2 regions of the Agathobacter sp. genome follow, and region 2 is predicted to be linked to the other one. Evidence: predicted binding sites of a transcription regulator. Region 2 holds the regulator's gene; the other holds the start of a gene.
The links. Region 2 encodes HrcA, which represses chaperone genes, less so after heat shock. Its sites were predicted from a motif close to TGTTAGCACTCNNNNNNNNNGAGTGCTAACA; they were not measured.
Positions count from the first base shown of each region.

Region 1: the regulator HrcA is predicted to act here: its motif matches at 4,646-4,676, upstream of ACW6PM_RS00100 (Hsp20/alpha crystallin family protein).

Region 1 covers NZ_CDRTEH010000001.1:14,278-26,160, forward strand. The annotation lists gene ACW6PM_RS00070 (IS30 family transposase) at 122-1,471, opposite strand; gene ACW6PM_RS00075 (uroporphyrin-III methyltransferase) at 1,723-1,992, shown strand; gene ACW6PM_RS00080 (hypothetical protein) at 2,061-2,564, shown strand; gene ACW6PM_RS00085 (peptide deformylase) at 2,700-3,110, shown strand; gene ACW6PM_RS00090 (VOC family protein) at 3,107-3,484, shown strand; gene ACW6PM_RS00095 (DegV family protein) at 3,730-4,578, shown strand; gene ACW6PM_RS00100 (Hsp20/alpha crystallin family protein) at 4,805-5,248, shown strand; gene ACW6PM_RS00105 (methyl-accepting chemotaxis protein) at 5,422-6,894, shown strand; gene ACW6PM_RS00110 (AAA family ATPase) at 7,060-8,787, shown strand; gene ACW6PM_RS00115 (PH domain-containing protein) at 9,130-9,507, shown strand; gene ACW6PM_RS00120 (AAA family ATPase) at 9,711-11,417, shown strand; gene ACW6PM_RS00125 (HAD family hydrolase) at 11,410-11,883, shown strand, end outside.
Region 2 covers NZ_CDRTEH010000002.1:100,680-112,757, forward strand. The annotation lists gene ACW6PM_RS02615 (pyridoxal phosphate-dependent aminotransferase) at 1-262, shown strand, start outside; gene ACW6PM_RS02620 (precorrin-8X methylmutase) at 276-890, shown strand; gene cbiD (cobalt-precorrin-5B (C(1))-methyltransferase CbiD) at 912-2,060, shown strand; gene cobM (precorrin-4 C(11)-methyltransferase) at 2,018-2,794, shown strand; gene ACW6PM_RS02635 (cobalt-precorrin 5A hydrolase) at 2,842-3,969, shown strand; gene cobJ (precorrin-3B C(17)-methyltransferase) at 4,025-4,756, shown strand; gene cobK (precorrin-6A reductase) at 4,749-6,800, shown strand; gene ACW6PM_RS02650 (cobyrinate a,c-diamide synthase) at 6,819-8,243, shown strand; gene ACW6PM_RS02655 (cysteine-rich small domain-containing protein) at 8,227-8,478, shown strand; gene ACW6PM_RS02660 (hypothetical protein) at 8,554-9,639, shown strand; gene hrcA (heat-inducible transcriptional repressor HrcA) at 9,990-11,072, shown strand; gene grpE (nucleotide exchange factor GrpE) at 11,087-11,740, shown strand; gene dnaK (molecular chaperone DnaK) at 11,863-12,078, shown strand, end outside.

The sequences.
Region 1 (11,883 bases), on a different contig from region 2:
TGGTAAATAATCTGCTAATTTTGATGTGACTATCGTGTATGAGGGAAACAGCGAAGGTAAGAGAAGATAAAGCCAGATAGTTTTGAGGACGTGGGAGAGATTCTGCGTCCTTTTTTGTAGTTTATTGCAACAAAGAACAAAGATTCGACAAAGATTCGAGATTGAATGAAAAACTAAACGCAAGGTAAGTACTACTTGATTTATAAAAGTTCTTAAATAAGGCACTTAAGAGTCTTAAAATGGTGTATTCATCTCTTTGTGACATAAGATCAAAAGGTGTTTGATTCTCGAATAATTCGCGCGTCACACTATTGATGTGTTCTGTGATTAAATGTACAGACTCATCACTGAGAGTAGAAAACTTTGTTCCTTTAGGGAGAATCTGTCGAATTAGTACGTAATTCTTTTCGATGCGGCCTTTTTGCCAAGATGCCCGTGGGTCACAATAAAAGATTCTGGTTCGACGAGCTCCGTTTTCGGTGAATTCAAGGTTATGTACGCCTTTGAATTCTGTTCCGTTATCCGTGAGAATAACCGGAAAAAGTTTTCTAAATAAATCTAGGCCAAGCAATAGAGTAAGCTTATCAAATACAGCATTTACACTAGCTTGAGATTTGTCAGGTAAAAGAAATATCAACATGAAGTTGGTGTTTCTAAATAACATTGTCATGAGAACGTTTCCACTACCACGAGCACCTATAACTGTATCCATTTCAACGATTGAAAGTTTTGGATTTTGCTCCATATAAGATGTGAAGTCAGTATAGGTCCTTCCTTGACGACATTTATAATCCATTTTCATCAGCACTTCGTGTGGACGGTTTTGTCGTTGACGATAGCGGACTTTCTTAGGTAAGTCAATGTTTCTGATGTGAAAAGCGTGTTGGTCAATGTAGTTGTAGATTGTTTTTTCTGAGAGACCAATTTCTTCGCCGTGAGATGCGAATATATGATTAATTGATTGTCCTTTGTTTACCAATGGCATTAATAAATCGTTTAATTCCATAAGACGTTCAGGACTTGTTCTAATGCCAGCACGAGCATCGTGTAGCTGTTTGCTATATTCAGCATGAGCACGATGTGCAGTGTAATAAGCGTGATTACGTTTACACTTTTTCTCATCAGGACATCCAGTACAAACATAAGGTGGTTTAGATAGTGCTTCGCAATTAAATGAAACAAACTGAGAACATAGTTTATTGCAATTAAATTCAGTGCAATTCTTGCATCTGTGATGGCAGGAATAGATAGATTCCTGATCACAAAGATTCCTGCGAATGCAGGAGCGGTAGTTAATGCAAGGATTATCTGAATAACGATATCCGTTAACAAAGCACCGATGATTTTTAACCTCCCTTGAAATCGTTGAGGGAGAACGATGAAGTCTCTTGGCAATGTACGAAAAAGGCATATCTTGTGCAAGATATTTTTCGATAATGGCTCTATCAGAAAGAGTTAGATGTTTACTCATATGTTTGCTCCTTTCTGGTCAGACAGCTATGAGTATATTTTAAAGGTTTGTAAAACTAAATGCACGATTGTAAAGGTAAAAGTAGGCAATTTTTTGCGTTAAATTTTTCAATTAATGAACAAAGATTCGTGTTGCGAGGGCAGATTTTTGGACTCGCAATGAGGCATAATTAATATAACAAATAAGCAGATAGCATAATCAGTATTAAATAGGTACATTATTTATTTAACCAATTTAAGGAGGAATCAATTATGTTAGGTAAGGATGGAAGAATTTATGACAGAAGCTTTGACAGTGATCACGATGGAAGTCTCAATGCGTATGAGCGTTCAATGATGGACAGCATTGTATTTGGCGAGGACAGCGATGAAAAATCATATATGGAAGATGAAAGTGACGATATTGAATACAGCCTAGCACTCGAGGGTGTTGATTTGGACGACCTTGAAGATATGAGTGAAGAAGAGAGAAACGAGGTCCTTGATGATGCCGGATTTGATCCTGATGATTTTGATTTTTGATTAACGGTTTTGGGAACAATGATTTGATCACTGAGATATTATTGACAACTATAAGGGAGTGTGCGATTATGAGAAATAACAAAAATTCTATTGCAGAAAACATAATTTTATTTCTGGTAGCTATCGGAGTATTTGCTATCATAGGCGGACTTTCAGGATTTTGGTCTGGTTCTGATGATGAAGAGTATTATGATTATGACTATTCACCATCAAGCTCATACTCGTCACATAGCAGTTCATCGTATCATTCAAGTGGCAGTAATGGAAGCGACAGTTATACACCAAAAAGCTATTCTTCCGGAAAATACAATAGTAGTAGTTCATCAGGAACCAGTACAAATTCTTCGGGCAGCAGTACGAGCAGCTATGGCAATTCCGGTAGCAACTCTACATATTCAGGAAGCTCTTCAAGCAGCGGCTCCGGTTCAAAGAAATATTATCATGATTCATACGATGATGGTTATGATGATGTCTACATGGATGGAGACTATGATGATGACAGATACGACAGCGATGATGATTATGCGGCCGGTGTAGATGATGCTATTGATGACGATGATGAGGACTGGTAAATTTTTGGGGAGGTATTGCTATGCCATACGATGGATACGGTGGCGATGAAGGTTTTCCACATGATGGAAGACAGGGAAGATACGGTTATTATTTGGACAAAAAATTAAGAAGAAAGGTATAACAGGAAGTAAATAATGGTAAAGAAGATAATGCGTGATCCATTGTTTCTTGCACAGAAATCAGTGGATGCTACAGAAGATGACAAACAGGTGGTTACGGATTTACTTGACACATTGAGAGCAAATCTTGACCATTGTGTTGGCATGGCGGCTAACATGATTGGCGTGAAAAAGAATATCATAGTGGTTGCGGCCGGACCATTCCAATTTGCAATGATTAATCCGGTGATTACCGGAAAATCAGGAGCTTTTCAGACGGAGGAAGGCTGTCTTTCGCTGGAGGGTGTGAGACCATGCACGAGATATAAAGAGATTGAAGTGGATTATCTCGACCAAAATTTCAAAAAGAAACATGGCAAATACACAGGCTGGACAGCACAGATAATTCAGCATGAGGTGGATCATTGTAATGGGGTGGTCATATGAAGCTAAAGAACATACTAATAGTAGTGGACAATATCGAAGAGTCAATCCACTTCTATAACGAACTGTTTGGCCTTAATGTGATTTCGAGACAGGAAGGTAATGTAATAATGTCGGAGGGGCTTGTACTGCAGGATTCCGGAATATGGCAGGAAAGCATGCAGATACAGACTATTCCATACAATAACAGGACAGAACTGTATTTTGAAGATAATGATATCGAAGGTGTAGTTAAAAAGCTGGAGTCAGGGAAGTATGCGTTCAGGTATGCTACAGAATTGACAGAACTTGACGGAGGACAAAAGCTTGTAAGATTTTATGATCCGTCCGGAAACCTTATTGAGGTGCGTACTCCATGGGATAAATTTATGGCCTGAACGATATGCGGACTGCGTATCAATGGACAGAGCATTGGAATTACTCAAAAAATGATATAGAGTAAAGAGTCTTTTCTGAATACCTTTGTTACCGAAATACATTACATAAACTTCAAGATTATGTTGCAGTAAATTCAATAAATCAGTATCATATATTTATGCTGCAATTGAAACAATAAAATAAGATAGTATAATAGAACAGAAAGGAAGGACAAAATGACTTTTGAAAGCCTGAAGGTGTTAAAATGGTAAAAATTATATCTGACAGCACATGCGATCTGTCACAGGAAGTTTTAAAGAAATACGATATCGATATTATTCCTTTACATATAGTAAAAGGAAACGAAGAATTAGAAGACGGCCCGGCAATTGATATAGCTGCATTATATAAATGGGCGGATGAAAATAAGACGACACCGAAGACTTCGGCACCATCCATAGAGACGGCTATGAACATTATGCGTCCATATATTGAGGCTGGCAGGGAAATTATCTGTTTCTCGATATCCGGCGAGATGTCAACATCCGGGAATGTAATTCGGATGGCGGCGGAAGAAATGGAAGCAGAAGATGCGGTCACTGTAATTGATTCAAGAAATTTGTCAACAGGAATTGGTCTGCTTGTTGTGGAGGCTGCAATTATGGCGGCAGACGGTAAATCGCGTGAAGAAATCAGAAAAAGAATTTCTGAATTAATTCCAAAAGTCCGGGCTAGTTTTGTGGTTGATACACTTGTATATCTTTACAGAGGTGGCAGATGTAGTGCTGTTTCCGCGTTAATCGGCGGAGCATTGGCACTTCATCCTATGATTGTTGTGAAAGAGGGAAAAATGGATGCAAGCAAAAAATACCGCGGCAAAATCGGCAAGGTAATAAAGAATTATGCCCACGATTTAGAGGATGATATGAAAAATGCAATGACGGACCGAGTATTTATCACACATTCTGAATGCGATGAAAGCGTTGTTGATGAGGTAAGAGATTATATCGCTTCGCTTGGCATTTTCAAGGAAATTATAGAGACAAGAGCAGGTGGTGTGATTTCATCACATTGTGGACCGGGTACGCTTGGCGTTTTATTTATATCAAAATAATGCAATATATGCCCCGGTAAATAATAATTCCGGTGTGTCAAAAGCAAATTATAAACAATTTATAAATTATTAGCACTCTCTCTTGACGAGTGCTAATTTTGGGTGTATAACATAGTCAAGAACAAAGGAAAGGAACAAAAAGCAAAGGCTTTGAGTTCTTGAAACATCCCGGTTCCAAAGAAACAGGTTGACACAGATTTTATAGATTAAGAAGGAGAGATGACTTATGTTGATGCCTAGTATTTTTGGAGAAAACTTATTTAACGATGATTGGATGGATTTTTCATTTCCTGATGTTGATAAGGTGCTTTATGGTAAACACGCAAAGGACGTTATGAAGACTGATGTCAAGGAAACTGACAATAGCTACGAAGTAGATATAGATCTTCCGGGCTTCAAGAAGGATGAGATTGAGGCTAAGCTGGAAAATGGTTACTTAACTATCAGCGCAGCCAAAGGACTTGACAAGGAAGAAAAGGACGAGAAGGATGGCAAGTACATCCGTAAGGAGCGCTATTCCGGCGCTATGAGCAGGTCTTTCTATGTAGGTGATGAGCTGAAACAGGAAGATATCAAGGCAAAGTATGAGGATGGTATTCTTAAACTTTCAGTTCCGAAGAAGGAGCCAAAGAAGGTTGAGACCACAAAGCATATTGCTATTGAAGGATAAGCTTAATTTAAATTATTTTATGAGAAGTCGCACAGGCCTATGGCCTGGGCGGCTTTTTAAATTAAAATCAAGAGGAATAGGAAGATTTTCTTGAAGTGTGTGGATATTTATGATATTTTAAAAATTAGAAGAATAGTCCTATAAGCAGGAAAAGCTTTTCGAGAGGAGGAATTATGATGATGGAAACAAAAGAAATTTCGGAATTGACGCGGTCGAATCGCATTGCGATGCTGGCGCATATCAGTACGGTAACGGTTATGGTGTTTTTTATGATATGGGAAATAGTAAGAGGACAACTGTCTCCGGTATATATGATAATCGCTACGGTCGTTGGTGTCATACCTTTGATTGGCGAGGTGATTTGTTGGAAAGGTAATACGGAACATGCGATGATCAAACATCTGGTTTCCTATGGATTTGCATTGTTTTACACAATATGTCTTTTTACCTCACCAACAAATATGATTTATGTATTTGTAATTCCGATGGTTTTTGTCGTCACCATTTACAGTGATACACGTTTTCTTCTTCTGATAAATACAGGTACCATATTAGAGAGTTTCATTGTTGTTGTGCTTGGTGCGACAAAAGGCGGTTTTGGGTATCATGGAATCGAAGCAGCAGTTGTACAGATTGTTGTTATGATCATGGTTGGAGCAAATTCTGTTTTGACTACAAAAGTGATTCGCGAAAACACAAGAAAGAGATTTACAGAAGTGGCGCAGGCAAAAGCAGAGGCAGAAAATCTTCTGGAAAGGAATGAGGAACTTGGTCAGCAGCTTTCCGGCAATATTGCAGATATCAATGTTCGTTTCGAAAAGCTGACAGCGGCATCTAAGACAACGACTGAGGCAATGCAGGAAGTATCTGCAGGTGCTACTGATACCGCAGAGCATGTGCAGAATCAGTTGGAACAGACGCAGGCAATTCAGGATAAGGTGGATGAAGTTGCAACCGCTGTGGAAGAAATCGGAAACAGCATGACGCTTACTCTGAAAGCGTTAGCGGAAGGCAAACAGGATATCGAGCACCTGGCATCGGAAGTTGAAGCTTCTGTTGATAATGGAACCGAGGTTACAGAAAAACTGGAAAATCTGAACCAGTATATGGATGAAATGAATTCCATTGTAGAACTGATTGGAGGCATTACGAATCAAACGAGTCTTCTTGCATTGAATGCGAGCATTGAAGCAGCCCGTGCCGGAGAGGCAGGAAGAGGATTTTCTGTCGTTGCAACAGAAATTTCCGGTATGGCAACGAGAACCAAAGAAGCAACCGTACATATTACAGAGTTGATAAACAACGTATCCAATGCAATCATGGAGGTGGTCGGTGTTGTCTCCAAGATGGTAGATGGAATTAACGAAGAGAAGACCGGTGCATCTAATGCAGAAGAAAGCTTTGAGAGTATAGAGGACAATACGCGGGCAATTCAGGAAAATGCAGATACTCTTTCAAGAAGCATTTCCGAGCTGCAGAATGCAAATAAGGAAATTATAGATTCCATTCAGACAATCTCAGCGATTTCCCAGCAGGTATCGGCGCACGCAGGCGAGACGATGCAGGCAGAGGAAGACAATTTGAATGTAATGCAGGATGTAAGTGCGATTATGCAGAAGCTGGCAACACTGGCTTCTCATTCATAGATGCTGGCAACAAAGAATTATAAAAGGATGAAAAGGGTTCGAAAGAACTCTTTTTGTGTATAGAAAAATGGGAATAATAGAACGGTAATAATATTTGTATTTTGCCCCTCAATCCGCTATACTATAGCTAAGTATAGCGGATTGATATGTTTTGTGGAGGTTCATATGGTGAGCACTTTAAAACTGCCGGTAGGAATTGAAAATTTTGAGGAAATTAGAAAACTCGGTTTCTATTATATTGACAAGACAAGGCTTATAGAACAGCTTTTACAGGGATGGGGAAAGGTGACTCTTTTTACACGTCCAAGGCGTTTCGGAAAGACCCTCAATATGAGCATGCTAAAAAGCTTTTTTGAGATTGGCATGGAGAAGTCTTTGTTTGAAGACTTATATATTTCAGGCAACAAAGAGCTTTGTGACAAATATATGGGAAAATATCCGGTTATATTCCTGTCATTAAAGAGCGTGGAGGGATTGAAATACGAGGATGCCATATATCGTATTACTGAGCTTATAGGAATAGAGGCAGAAAGATTCGGCTTTTTGGAAGATAGTGAATATCTGTCAGAAAATGAAAAAAAGCGTTACAAGGCGATTATTGCATTGAAGGATGGAACGAATGCAATGGATGAAAAAGCGCTTGTATCAAGTCTGCAGATTTTATCTCAATTATTATATAAGCATTTCGGGCAAAAGACAGTAATATTAATTGATGAATATGATGTACCTCTGGATAAGGCATTCCAGAATGGTTACTATAAAGAGATGGTTTCACTTATCAGAGGACTCTTTGGAAAGGCACTCAAGACTAATGAGTTTCTGCAGTTTGCCGTACTCACAGGCTGTCTTCGTGTATCCAAGGAGAGTATTTTTACAGGTCTCAACAATTTTGAAATCAATTCCATTGTAGATATTGCCCATGATGAGCAGTTTGGTTTTACTGATGATGAGGTAAGGAAGCTGCTTTTAGATTATGACAGGTCTGAGCGTTACCCTGATGTAAAGGAGTGGTATGATGGCTATCATTTCGGTAATACCGATATTTATTGTCCGTGGGATGTAATAAATTTTGCCAAGAAGCTGGTTTTTGACCCGTCAGCCAGACCGAGTGCATTTTGGATTAACAGCAGTGGCAATGACATGGTGAAGCGCTTTGTAGACAAGGCAGACCAGACCACGAGAGATGAGATAGAAAAGCTCGTGGCAGGTGGATTTGTGGAGAAACAGCTCCGCCTTGACTTGACCTATGATGAGATTGACAATACTATAGACAATCTGTGGAGCGTACTTTTTACAACAGGCTACCTGACTAAGGCTGGTGAGGTGAAGCTACCTGACAGCGAGAGCTATGCCTACAAGCTGGTGATTCCCAATAAAGAGGTGCGAGAAGTGTTTGTTCTCCAGATTCAGGAGTGGTTCAAGGCTGTTGTCGCAAAAGATGATGATACCATGAAGCTTTTATCTAGAGCTATCCTTGATAAAGATGAGAAGCAGATTGCAAGACAGCTTAACATCGTGATGAGCCGCATGATAAGTATACTTGATACCAAGGCTTCTGATGATATGAAAGAGAATTTCTATCACGGTCTGCTCCTCGGCCTGCTTCGCGGAAGCAATCCGGGCTGGCTTATTAAGTCAAATCGTGAGTCGGGAGACGGTTTCAGTGATATTTTAATCAAGCCGGAGGACCCGGATGCAGGCATAGTTATTGAAGTGAAATATGCAAAAGAGATGAAAAACCTTGATGCAGCGTGTGAGGCGGCTATGACGCAGATTAAGGAGAAGAGATATGATGAGGCTCTGCGCGATGAGGGCAGGTGCGATATTTTAGCATACGGCATTGCTTTTTGCAGGAAAAGGTGCAGGGTTGTAGGAGAAAAAATAAATGATTAAAAACATAATAAAAGCTGTAAAGTGGTTTTGTATTTAAAAAATATAGTGAAAATAGGCATTATGTTCTATTGAAAACTTTAGCGCGTTAATGTAAAATGTCTTTGTTTCGAAAATATAATAATTTATGGGAATATTAAGTACAAAGTAGAAAAGTTATGTTAGTTGTAGTATTGCTTTTACTTGCATGGTTGTTTGATTCGTGGGATGATATGATAAACAATTATCTTCTTGGATACCGTTATTGGTGTGGAGAAGAAAGTAAAGATTTTTTTATCTTTGTATGCTTTATTTTTACAAGGATATATAAATAAAAAACTATACTATTATTAAAGGAGTTTGAAAATGGCATTAACAGAACAAAAGAAACAAGAATGGGAAGAAACCTTACGTAAAGGTGAATTAATCAGTGTATCTGATAAAATCACAGATCATACACAGGGTGATTTATGGGAAATGTTATCTCAGACAAGAGGAAATTTTTTCCTTACAGAAACAAATCTTATATTTGTAGGTGGTCTTTTAGGAGCTAAAACGCTTAATATTCCTTTTAACAAGATTACAGGGCTTTCACTTTGTAATGTAGGTGGTATAATACCGATTATGCCAACTGGGATTAAAGTTGCATACACAGATGAAAAAGGTAAAAATCGTGCAGCAAAATGCTCTGTACTTAAAAGAAAAATATGGCTTGAATGCATCAAAAATAAAGCACATATCTAGTCATACTCAGAAGAAATATTATCTCTCATATCAGAGGGCTGGAATTTATTCCAGCTCTTTATTGTTTTTTAAATTACTGCAATTCTTTTAAAAAGGGAATTGTTTGGAATAAATCCGGAATAGTAATAATAATTGTAATTTGCCCCTCAATCCGCTATACTATAGCTAAGTATAGCGGATTGATATGTTTTGTGGAGGTTCATATGGTGAGCACTTTAAAACTGCCGGTAGGAATTGATAGTTTTGAAAAAATCAGAAGGAACAGCTTTTATTATATTGACAAGACAAAGCTCATAGAGCAATTGGTTGAAACCGGTGGAGAGGTCACTCTTTTTACGAGGCCGCGCCGTTTCGGTAAAACCCTGAACATGAGTATGCTTAAGGCTTTTTTTGAAACCGGGGCGGATGAGTCATTGTTTGATGGCTTATATATTGCGCAAAATAAGGCACTTTGCGAAGAACATATGGGTAAATATCCGGTTATATTCCTGTCATTAAAGAGCGTGGAGGGATTGAAATACGAGGATGCCATATATCGTATTACTGAGCTTGTAGGAATAGAGGCAGAAAGATTCGGCTTTTTGGAAGATAGTGAATATCTGTCAGAAAATGAAAAAAAGCGCTACAAGGCGATTATTGCATTGAAGGATGGAACGAATGCAATGGATGAAAAAGTGCTTGTATCGAGTCTGCAGATTTTATCTCAATTATTATATAAGCATTTCGGGCAAAAGACGGTAATATTAATTGATGAATATGATGTTCCTCTGGATAAGGCATTTCAGAATGGTTACTATAATGAGATGGTTTCACTCATCAGAGGACTCTTTGGAATGGCATTAAAGACAAATGAGAGCCTGCAGTTTGCAGTTTTGACAGGATGTTTACGGATCACGAAGGAAAGCATCTTTACAGGGCTCAATAACTTTAAGGTGATGTCTATTCTGGATGCAAGATTTGATGAACAGTTTGGATTTACAGATAATGAAGTGAAGAAAATACTGGATGATTACGATTTGGCATCACATTTCGAAGAGACAAAGGAATGGTATGATGGGTATCATTTTGGTAAGGCTGATATTTATTGTCCATGGGATGTCATAAACTATGTTGATCAGTTAAAATATGACAAGACTGCAGAACCGCAGGATTTCTGGTCAAACTCAAGCGGAAATGCGATTGTCCGCAGATTTATCGATATGGCTGATGTTTCAACAAAAACGGAAATAGAGAGGCTGATAGCAGGGGAGAGTATTGAAAAGGATGTAGCTCCTGAGCTGACCTACGACGAGATATATAAGAGCATAGAAAATCTGTGGAGCGTGCTTTTTACGACAGGTTATCTGACGCACAACGGCCGCACTGAAAGCGGAAAATATTGTCTTGTAATTCCAAACAGAGAAATCAGAAATCTTTTTGTCAAAAAAATAAAAGAATGGTTTTCGGATGTGTCTAAAAGTGATGGAAAAACACTCGAAGAGCTTTGCAGTGCGTTTGTGAATGAAGATGCACAAAAGATTGAACAGATATATGGTGATTATCTGTGGAACACAATAAGCATACGAGATACAGCAGTTGCAAAAGAGAAGAAAGAAAATTTTTATCATGGCATTCTGTTGGGGCTCCTGGGCTACAAGTCAAACTGGCTTATCAAATCGAATGCTGAGTCGGGAATCGGATATAGTGACATACTTGTGGAAGTACCGACAAACAGAACAGGAATTGTAATAGAGCTCAAGTACGCTGAAGATGGTGATTTGGATGCTGCCTGTGATAAGGCATTAAAGCAGATTGAGGAAAAAGATTATGTGGCAAAGCTAAAGCAGGATGGTATGGATAACTTCATCAAGTATGGTATTGCATGCTTTAAGAAAGTGTGCAGGGTTGTAGGAGAAAAAATAAATGATTAAAAACATAGTATTTGATATAGGAAACGTGCTCGTCAGGTTCCAGCCGGACGAGGCAATGCGTGAGATTGGCATAGAAGAAAATAAAATAGCAGCTTTAGCCCATGCAACATATGAAAACCCTGTCTGGGTTGAGCTGGACCGTGGTGTCATTCCTGAGAACGAGATAATTGATGAGATGGTTAAGGTGGCTCCACAGTATGAGGCAGATATCAGGAGATTTTTCGAAGAGGGAAAGGCTTTTGTTGTAAAGGCATTCGACTATGCAGCAGACTGGATTAAGGAGTTAAAGAGCAGAGGCTATAAAGTGTATTTGTTATCGAATTATCCAAAGGATTATTTCGAGCTTCATACACACAGTGAACTTAGTTTTGTATCACTTGTTGACGGCAAAGTCATTTCAGCTATGGTTGGGATGATAAAGCCTGATGCCGGTATCTATCAGTGTTTGTTTGATAAATACAATCTG
Region 2 (12,078 bases):
GGAGTATGTGGGAAGACAAAGAAGGCTGCTGTCAGATGGACTAAAAAAGCTTGGCTTTAAGGTATATAAAAGTGATGCTGATTTCATACTGTTTTACAGCAAGCTTCCATTATATGATATACTGCTTGATAGGGGAATACTGATACGGGACTGCTCCAACTATGTGGGGCTTTCGGAAGGGTATTTTCGTGTTGCGGTAAAGACATATGATGAAAATGTAAGATTATTGAAAGTGATAGGTGAGTGCATTGAAAAAAATTAAACAGCTAAAGCCGATGGAAATTGAAAAGAGAAGCTTTGAGATAATTTCACATGAGCTGTCTGAAAGGCAGATTACACTGCCTGCTGACCAGGAGTTGATAACAAAAAGAGTCATACACACGAGTGCTGATTTTGATTATGTACAGACGCTTAAATACTCTAAGGACGCCGTTGCTATCGCAAAAAAGCTGATATCAGAGGGCGCTGATATAGTGACTGATACCAACATGGCTCTTTCAGGCATCAATAAAAAATATCTGGCAAAATTCGGCGGACAGGCGCACTGCTTTATGGCAGATGATGAGGTCGCTCTTATTGCAAAGGAGAAACAGACAACGCGTGCGGCAGTAAGCATGGAGTTTGCATCAAGGATAGAAAAGCCTGTGATTTTTGCGATAGGAAATGCACCGACAGCACTTATAGAGCTGTATGATATGATAGAAAAAGGAATATATAAGCCTGCATTTGTAATCGGTGTGCCGGTGGGCTTTGTCAATGTGGAGGCTGCAAAGGAGCTTATTATGGAAACCGGCGTGCCATACATAGTAAATGTCGGACGAAAGGGCGGCAGCAATATCGCGGCAGCTATATGCAATGCATTGATTTACAGTCTGGTGGATAGAGGCTGATTGATAAGGTATTTAGTGATTATGAGATACGGATTTACCACAGGAAGCTGTGCTGCGGCAGCCTCAAAGGCGGCGGCATATATGCTTTTAACCGGAAAGGCTAAAAATAAAATAACGATTCAGACACCTAAGGGAATAGCTTACACGGCTGATATCACAGATATAAAAAGAAGTGAAAACGAGGTAAGCTGCGCCGTGATAAAGGACGGAGGGGATGACCCGGATGTGACCACCGGAGCCTATATATATGCTTCTGTACGGATTTTGCATTCCGATACATCTGCTTTATGCAAAAAAAGGCAGGATTTGGCTATCATAAATATAGACGGTGGTGACGGAGTGGGAAGAGTCACCAAATCCGGATTAGACCAGCCTGTCGGAAATGCGGCAATCAATCATGTGCCGCGTGAGATGATAGAAAAAGAGGTAAGGGAGGTCTGTGAACTTTTGGATTTTAAGGGCACACTTGACATCACAATCTCGGTTCCAAAGGGAAAGGAGCTTGCACAAAGAACCTTTAATCCAAGGCTTGGGATAGTGGGCGGTATATCAATTCTTGGAACGAGCGGTATAGTTGAGCCCATGAGCTCACAGGCTCTTATTGATACGATAAGGGTGGAGCTTAGGCAGAGATATTCGCTTGGATATGATTATGTGGCGGTCGCTCCGGGAAATTACGGCCTTGACTTTATGAAGGAAAGCTATGGCTATGATCTGGACAGGAGTGTCAAATGCTCCAACTTTATCGGTGAAACAATTGATATGGCAGCAGATATGGGCTTTAAGAGGATGCTTTTGACAGGGCATATAGGAAAGCTCATAAAGGTAGCAGGAGGCATCATGAACACTCATTCGAGGGAGGCTGACTGCAGGATAGAGCTATTGACGGCATTTGCGTTTAAGTGTGGTGTAGCGCCTTTTTACATAAAGCGCATTATGGACAGCTTTACGACAGAGGAGGCCTTGGCGGCACTTAAGGAAAGCGGCAGGCTTTATGAGGTGATGGATTATGCGATGGAGCGCATATGCTTTTATCTGGATAAGAGGGCAAAGGGCAGAATTGAGATAGACTGTATCATGTATTCAAACGAATTCGGAGAGCTTGCAAAAAGCAGAAAGGCAGAAAAATGGTTTACTTTGTTGGCGCAGGAACAGGCGCAGCAGACTTAATAACAGTACGCGGAATGCGTCTTTTACAAAAGGCAGATGTGATAATTTATGCGGGCTCGCTTGTTAATCCACAGCTTTTGGATTATGCAAGTGAGAGCTGTGAAATATATAACAGTGCAAAAATGACACTGGATGAGGTCATCGCAGTCATGAAAGCTGCTGAGGCAGACGGGAAAATGACAGTGCGCCTGCACACGGGAGAGCCAAGCATATACGGCGCGGTGCGTGAGCAGATGGATGAGCTTGATGAGCTTTTGATACCATATGAGAGCTGTCCGGGGGTGAGCGCATGCTTTGGCGCTGCCGCATCGCTCAATATCGAGTACACGCTCCCGGGCATTTCGCAGTCGCTCATCATTACACGCATGGAGGGGCGCACGAAGGTGCCACCAAAAGAGAGCATAGCAAGCTTTGCCGCACATCACGCTTCCATGGCGATTTACTTAAGCACGGGGCTTTTAGGGAAGCTTACAGAAAGCCTTATTGAGGGAGGCTATGAGGCTGACACACCTGCTGCAATTGTATACAAGGCAACCTGGCCACAGGAGGAGGCATACGTGTGCACTGTCGCTACACTGGAGCAGACTGCGAGAGAGCACAATATCACAAAGACAGCGATTGTGCTTGTGGGGGATGTCATAGCACACCGGCATTATGAGAAATCAAGACTTTACGCACCGGATTTTTCGACAGAGTATCGCAAGGCTTCTGTAGAGCCACAGGATAACGATTGAAAAGGGCGTGAATATATAAATATGGGAAATTTATGGGAAATGAGAATATGAAAATTTGCATTGTAAGCTTCACAAAAAAGGGCTATGAGCTGTCATGTGACATAGCTTATAAGCTTAAAAAAAGTGCATATGAGGTGGAGGTTTTTACCAAATGCTCTAGATTATCGGATGTGAATATTAAAAATACAGACGATGAATATTTTAGAAATACCGGCTGCATATCGCAAAATATATCAGACTGGACAGCCGCACAGATGAGTGAAAAAAAGGCTCTGATTTTTATCGGGGCATGCGGTATTGCGGTGAGAGCTATAGCATCCTCTGTAAATGACAAGCTTAAAGACAGTCCTGTTATTGTGATAGATGAGCTGGGGCAGTTTGTTATTCCGATTCTTTCAGGGCATGTGGGAGGCGCCAATGAGCTTGCGGTATTATTAGCTGCACTGATGAATGCTACGCCTGTTATAACAACCGCTACTGATATCAATAATAAATTTGCAGTTGATGTTTTTGCAAAGAAATGCAGGCTTGCAATAGTCAATAAAGATGGCATCGCAGGAGTATCATCAAAGGTATTGGCGGGGGAAGTGGTTACTATGTCGGTTGATCGGGAGCACATTCCGGCTAAGCAAAGGCAGCTTATAAAAGCATTTTTAGATGAAGCTGATATGAGCGCTGATGCAATAAAAACAGTGGATTTCCCGCCTGCTTGCGGTGCTGATATTGTAGTATCATGCGAAAAAGCAAAGGACCGTAAAAATGGCAGTATTTACTTAAAACCCACACAGTTTGTACTTGGTATTGGGTGCAGAAGGGGGACGGTGTTTGAAAATATCGACAGGGCAATCAGACAAAGTCTTTTAGAGCTTCAAATAGATATTTCTGATATAGACATGATCGCGTCAATAGATGTGAAAAAAGATGAAACGGGAATAAAGGAATTTTGCAATAGAAACAGGATAGAATTTGTCACTTATACCGCAGATGAGCTCATGGCGGTGAAGGGTGAATTCAGTGCCTCACAGTTTGTTAAGGAGCATGTGGGGGTGGACAACGTGTGCGAACGTGCAGCAGTGCTTGCATGCAGCAGGGAATGCAATAAAGCAGGACAACTTGTCTATAAAAAACATAAATATGACGGGGTAACGGTTGCGGCAGCAAAGTATCCTGATTAAATATAATTGCAAATAGCTGCGTGGTTATATAAAATTAGTAGAGATGGAGATCAACATGAATAAAATTTATATAGTAGGTATGGGACCGGGCTTTGAAAGCATGATGACAAAGCAGGCCGTTGACGCACTAGACGCGAGTGACGTCATAGTGGGTTACACAGTATATATAAAGCTGCTCGGAGAAAAATTCCGGACAAAAGAGCTTTTGACCACTCCAATGCGTCAGGAAAAAGAAAGATGCCACCTGTGCTTTGAAAAGGCACTTGAGGGCAAAACAGTTTCTCTTGTATGTAGTGGTGATGCCGGAATATACGGACTGGCATCTCTTATGTATGAGATTGGACAGGAATATGATAACGTAGAGCTTTCGGTAATACCCGGCATTACGGCGGCAAACAGTGGTGCGGCAGTGCTTGGAGCACCATTAAACCATGATTTTTGTACCATCAGCTTAAGTGACCTGCTCACACCGTGGGAAAAGATTGAAAAGCGTCTTGTGGCTGCTGCAGAGGGTGATTTTGTCATAGCACTGTACAATCCGTCGAGCCACAAGAGAAAGGACTATCTGATGAGAGCCTGTGATATTTTACTTCGCACGATAGAGCCGGATAGAGCCTGCGGCTATGTCGAAAATATCGGACGTGAGGGAACAAGCTATACAGTCTGTACGCTCGGTGAGCTTCGCAGTGCACAGGTCAACATGTTTACGACAGTCTTTATCGGCAATGAGGGTACACAAATAATTGACGGAAAGCTTGTCACAAGGAGAGGATATCAGATTGAGTAAAATACTGATTTTTGCAGGAACAACAGAGGGACGTAAGCTATCAGAGCATCTGTGCGAAAGAGGTATAGAGCATACGGTTTGCGTGGCAACCGAATACGGTGAAATCGTGCTGCAGGAAAATCCATATGCGCATGTTCATATGGGGCGCATGGACAGCGAAGGCATGAGAAGCTTCTTTGCGGAACAAAAATGCAAGCTTATAGTGGATGCAACACATCCGTATGCAGCAGTTGTTACTGAAAATATAAAGCAGGCAGTTTATGCTTTTAATAAGGCTCATGCTGTTACAGACAATAAGGCGGATAGCTGCGTATCAGAAAATATCGAATATGTGCGTCTTAAGAGAGATACGGATATATCAGCAGATTACGACAATATCCGCTATTTTGAGGACAATGAAGCCTGTGCAAGGGCACTTAACAATACAGACGGAAATATACTTCTCACAACAGGAAGCAAGGAGCTGTCAGTGTATTGTAAAAACTCCGGTGTCAGGGAAAGATTGTATGTGCGCGTGCTTCCGGGGCTTGAGAGCATAAGCTTGTGCATGCACAATGATATTGCAGGAAAGCATATTCTGGCATTGCAGGGACCGTTTAGCACACAGCTTAATGAGGCGCTTATTGACCAGTATGATATCAGATGTCTGGTCACCAAAAAAAGCGGTGCGGCAGGGGGCTTTATTGAGAAAATAGCTGCTGCCAAAAATAAAAGCATTCCGGTCTATATTGTGGGGCAGAGTGGGAAAGATGATGGAATGTCATTTGAAGCTGTTTGTGAATATATTGACAGTAAATATAACAAGCTTCATATAATGCTTGCCGGCATTGGAATGGGAAATGATGCTTGCATGACAAAGGCGGTTTCGGATGCAATAGAAAGCGCAGATATACTGCTTGGCGCAAGCCGCATGATAGAAAAATACAGTGCTAAGATAGAAAAAAAGCCGTATTATCTTGCAGAGCAGATAATTCCATATCTGCATGAAATATGTGAAGATACTGAAAAATCATGTAATGTTCTTATATTATTTTCGGGAGATACAGGCTTTTACAGTGGAAGCAGAAAGCTGTATATGGCGATAAAAAATGAAATCTCTGAAGGAAAATTAAATGCGGATGTGTCAATCCTTCCTGGAATTTCATCTGTGTCATATATGGCGGCAGCAGTCGGTGAAACCTACAGCGATGCGTATATATGCAGCATCCACGGAGTAAAGCTGTCCAATATCACATCACGGATTAGCCGCAATGCAAAAACATTTATGCTGATGTCCGGTGTAAAGGATGTAAATATGCTTGGACAGCTATTAAGCAGTGACGAAAGGTATGGATTACAAAATAGCTCGGTAACTGTAGGCTACCAGCTATCATATCCGGATGAAAATATATCGGTTCTTTCACCGCAGGAGTGTACAAAGCTTCAAAGGGATGGGCTGTATATCTGCATGATAAAAAATCCCAATCCGGTTGCAGCAAATGTCACACCTCATATAAGAGATGCAGAGTTTATCCGTGAAAAGGTTCCTATGACCAAAGAGGAAATAAGGCATGTAAGCATCTGCAAGCTTCATTTAAAATCGGATTCAGTGCTATATGATGTGGGAAGCGGAACAGGCTCCATAGCGGTAGAGGCCGCATCACTTTCAGATGATATGGAGGTCTATGCCATCGAGCAGAAGGAAAATGCCGTGCAGCTTATCACACAAAATAAAGAAAAGCATGGACTTGAAAATATCCATGTGATAAACGCAAAGGCTCCTGACGGAATGGAAAATCTTCCGGTGCCGACACACGCATTTATCGGAGGCAGCAGCGGCAATCTAAAGGAAATAATAGAAGCTCTTAAAGCAAAAAATCCACACATCCGTATAGTGATAAATGCAATTTCCATGGAAACAATTTGTGAGATAAAGGAAATATTGGCGGCATATGATGTGAAAAATGAGGATATTGTGCAGCTGCAGGTCAGCCGCTCAAAGCAGATAGGACATTATCATCTGATGCAGGCAGAAAATCCGGTGTGGATATGTTTGTTTGAATAGATAGAAAAGGATGAACACATGAAAATAAACCGTTTTATGATAGCCGCGCCCAAAAGCGGCAGTGGAAAAACAATGATAACCTGCGCTTTACTGCAACTATTAAAGGACAGCGGAAAAAACGTATCATCATATAAGTGCGGACCGGATTATATCGACCCGATGTTTCACAAAAAGGTGCTTGGTGTACCTTCAAAAAATCTTGATACGTTTTTTACGGATGAAAAGACAACAGTGCAGCTTTTCTTAGATAAAAAGGCTGATGGGGATTTTGCAGTGCTTGAGGGCGTGATGGGATTATATGACGGGCTTGGCGGAATATATGAGCAGGGTTCGTCATACCATCTGGCAAAGGTGACGCAGACTCCGATAATACTCGTGGTGGACGCAAAGGGCATGGGAAAGTCAGTGCTTGCTCTTATAGCCGGTTTTTTGCAGTATGATACGCAGCACTTGATTAAGGGGGTTCTGCTCAATCGGATGTCGAAGGGATATTATGACATTATTAAGCCTTTGATAGAGAAGGAGCTTTACGTAAAAGTAGTTGGGTATTTCCCGGAACAGAAGGATATCGGGCTTTCAAGCAGACATCTGGGGCTTGTCATGCCGGATGAGCTTTCAGATATAAAAAAACAGCTCAATGAAACTGCCGACAGACTAAAAAAGACAATAGATATGGATTTGTTTATGGACATTGCAGCAGAGGCAGATGAAATCGGTGACAGTGGAAATGCAGAAATATATAATGAAAAAAATATAGGTAATTATGATCAAAATGAATTTTCACAAAATAAAGCAATAAATACCGTAAACATAGCTGTTGCCATGGATGAAGCGTTTTGCTTTTATTATGAAGATAATTTGAGGCTTCTTGAAAAATGCGGTGCAAAATTACAGTATTTTTCACCGCTTCATGATACCAAGCTCCCAAAGGATTGTGATGCAATGCTGCTTGGAGGAGGCTATCCGGAGCTGTATACAAAGGAACTGAGTGAAAACGTATCTATGCGGGAGTCCATAAAAAAAGCTTTTAGAGCCGGATTGCCGACGGTTGCCGAGTGTGGTGGATTTATGTATCTTCACAAATATATCCATAATCAAAATTGTGTTTTTGATATGGCTGGAGTACTTGATGGGTGGTGTCATTTTAAGGGAAAGCTGGTCAGGTTCGGATATATTGAGCTTGCGGAAAAGCATAGCAATTTTTTGCTGCCAAATGAAAAAATAAAGGCGCATGAATTTCATTATTACGACAGCGCCGATAACGGAGCCGATTGTATTGCGACAAAGCCGGCCACAGGTAGAAGGTACGACTGCGTGATAAGCCATGATAATTACTGGCTTGGGTTTCCGCACCTGTATTATCCGTCAAATCCGCATTTTGCAGAGAGCCTTGTGAGAAAAGCATATGAATATAGAAGGAATAAAAATGGAAAACTCTTATAAATATTTTAAAAATACAGATTGCAAATATTTTCCGTGTCACAAGGGACTATCAGAGGACTTTAACTGCCTGTTCTGCTATTGCCCGATGTATAGTATGCCAAACTGTCCCGGAAGTAAGACCTATATAGAGAAGAATGGTAAAAAAATCAAGGTATGCACAGACTGTACGTTTCCACACAGACCGGAAAATTATGATAAAATCATACAGATTTTGATTAGGAATAATAATAACTGATTTATGGACTTTTGGGAGTATATTTGATAGTATATTTATGGAAATTTAGGTTTTAGAAAGTCAGAGGGAATTAAATTGGAGATTAAATGTGAGTATTGTGGTTCCATGATACCTGAGAATGTTGAGCAGTGCCCATATTGTGGTGCCAGCAACAATTCAATAAAGAGGACGGCAGACGGTACACCAAAGACCATAGCAGAGCTTGCAAAATGGTACGAGGACAGACATCTTCCACCATATGAAATTACACGATTTTTTATAGGAATCGACTACAGACAGCCTAGGGCATTTGGTATTTATCAGGCTGGAAATGAATTTATCGTCTACAAAAATAAGGCCGACGGCACTCGTGCGGTGCGATATCAGGGTACAGATGAGGCGTATGCTGTTAATGAGCTGTATCTTAAATTAAAGGATGAGATTTTAAATCAAAAAGCGCATCAGCAGAAGCATACGAATGAGAATTTTGCACAGGAAACGAAGAAGGTTTTTTCAGATACATTTTCATCTAAAAATGTAAATGAGTATATCATTAAGCCCTCTATTGCTATGGTTATAGGCATTGTTATGTTCATTGTCCTGATTATAGTTGGATTTGCACTCAATGATACGTATAAGGGCATTGGCTGGGATTTGCTGATATCGGGTATTGCCGGTATTGTAGGCGCATTTTTTCTGACGGACTTTATTGAAAATCACAAAAGGTTTAAGCCGTTCGGACTGTACGCAGCCTGGCTTAAAAAGCCAAAGTGCAGTGCTATGCGTCATGCCATGCATTATTTTATTACTGTAGTTTTAATTGCACTTGTGCTCATTACACCTATACACAATTATTGCAAAACAGATTACTTTAAGTATAATGACACGGTCTATGTAAACAGTCATTATAGCTGGTTCGAATACGATGATGACAGCTATGATTATAATGAAATCAGCCGTTCGGATGTTCCGCAGGAGGTTTTGGACAACAAATCCCTATATGGCTTTGACTATGCAGATCTGGTGTGGGACAGCTCGATTATTAAATTTGAGAATAGCGGCTATTATGAAGACCATTATGAGAGCTCGGGCAGCTCGAGCAGTGATTATGACAGCGACTATGATTGGGATTCCGGTGATAGCTGGGATTCAGGCGGAAGTGACTGGGATAGTGATTGGTGATTATTGCATAACATAAAAATATGGCAGGAAGTCTATCTATCAGGATTTCCTGCTGTTTTTTAATATTAGGGATTAGATAATTGATGCATGATGCAAGGCGGAAATAAAAAAACTTGAAAAAAATGGTACAGTAGTGGTGTAGTAAACGCTAAAAACCATTTAATAGAAAATTTATAAAGCCTGAAACCCCAGTAAAATCAAGGGTTTCAAAAATTTTATTCAAAAAATTAGCACTCAAGGGTTGACATTGCTAATAGGTGGTGGTATGTTATGTACAGATAAAAAATTAGCACTCCAAAATATAGAGTGCTAACAAATAAAAAGCATACTTCAGATGGAGCGTGTGACCAATGGAAAATGAAAACAAAGAACTAGAGTTGAGCGAGAGACAGCTTACCATACTGGATGCGATCATCCGTAATTATCTCGCCACAGGAGAGCCGGTTGGCTCACGTACAATTTCAAAATATACAGACCTTAATTTAAGCTCGGCAACAATCAGAAATGAGATGAGCGATTTAGAGGAGATGGGCTATATAGTACAGCCACATACCTCAGCAGGAAGAATCCCTTCGGATAAGGGCTACAGATTATATGTAGACCATCTTATAGAGACAAACGATAAGAAGGAAAAAGAGCTTTCTGATATGAAGGAGCTGGTCATTGAAAATACCGAGAAGATGGAGCAGGTGTTAAAGCAGGCGGCAAAGGTACTTGCAAACAATACCAATTACGCCACACTCGTTTCTGCACCGGATGTCAATCACAACAAGGTGAAGTTCATCCAGCTTTCACAGGTTGATGAGCAGCACCTGCTTGCAGTAATTGTTATGAACAACAATATGGTCAGAAACAAGATGCTTGATTTATATGAGCCGCTTGACAATGAGACAATACTTAAGCTCAACATTCTGCTTAACACCTCATTAAACGGACTCGCAATGAACGAGATTAATCTTGGAAACATTGCAAGCATAAAGGAACGCGCTGGTATCCATTCAGGAATAGTCTCTGATGTGATTGATGCATTGGCACAGACCTTCGCGGAGAGTGAGGATCTTAAGATTTACACCAGCGGAGCGACAAATATTCTGAAGTATCCTGAGCTTTCGGATTCCAATAATGCAGCGACACTTTTGTCAGCATTTGAGGAAAAGGAAGAGCTAGCAAGCCTTGTTACCGAATCCCTTTCCGATTCTGAGAAGAAGGACAATGGAACAGGTATTCAGGTTTATATAGGAAATGAATCTCCAATCCAGACCATGAAGGACTGCAGTGTTGTCACTGCGACATATGATCTGGGTGAGGGCGTAAAGGGCACGATAGGAATTGTCGGACCAAAGCGCATGGATTATGAAAAAGTAATGGATAATCTAAAGACTCTTAAATCCCAGTTAGATGGAATTTATAAGAAGTCTGAGGATGAAACATAGGAAGGTGGTCAAAAATGCCAGAGGATATTAAAAAAGAAACAATCGACAATGAGACTGCAGAGAATAAAGCAGAAGAGATAGAGATTGAAGGAGCTGATGAGGAAAGCACTCAGGCAGCCGAAGAAGCTAAAGATACAGATGTGAAGGAAGCTGAATCAGAGGATGATGCTCCAGCTGATGCAGAAGCCAAAGCAGATGAAAAGAAAGGTCTCTTCAAGAAAAAGAAAAAAGACAAGAAGGATGAGCAGATTGAAGAGCTTAACGATCGTCTGAAAAGACAGATGGCAGAGTTCGAGAACTTCCGCAAGAGAAGCGAGAAGGAAAAATCCCAGATGTTTGACATGGGAGCAAAGACAATAGTTGAGAAAATCCTTCCTGTAATCGACAATTTCGAGAGAGGTCTTGCAGCAGTACCGGATGATAAGAAGGATGATCCTTTTATCACAGGTATGGATAAGGTCTACAAGCAGATGCTCACAGAGCTTGATGCTGTAGGAGTAAAGCCTATAGAGTGTGTAGGACAGGAGTTTGATCCTGATTTCCACAATGCAGTGATGCAGGTTGAAAACGATGAGCTTGAGTCAGGCACCGTAGCACAGGAGCTCCAGAAGGGCTATATGTACAAGGATTCAGTGGTACGCCACAGCATGGTATCCGTAGTACAGTAATGATGTGTACATCTATCCGGCATGACAGTGAATCGGATTTTGTGATTCATGTGAGGCATAGGATGGTTACAAATAATATATAAAACAGGTAAAAACACTATATTTAATAGGAGGAAAATAAAATGGGCAAAATCATTGGTATTGATTTAGGAACAACAAACAGCTGCGTAGCAGTTATGGAAGGTGGAAAACCTACAGTTATAGCAAATCAGGAGGGTGCAAGAACTACTCCTTCAGTAGTTGCTTTCACAAAGACAGGAGAGAGACTTATCGGTGAGCCTGCAAAGCGTCAGGCAGTTACAAATGCTGAGAAGACAATTTCTTCTATCAAGAGACAT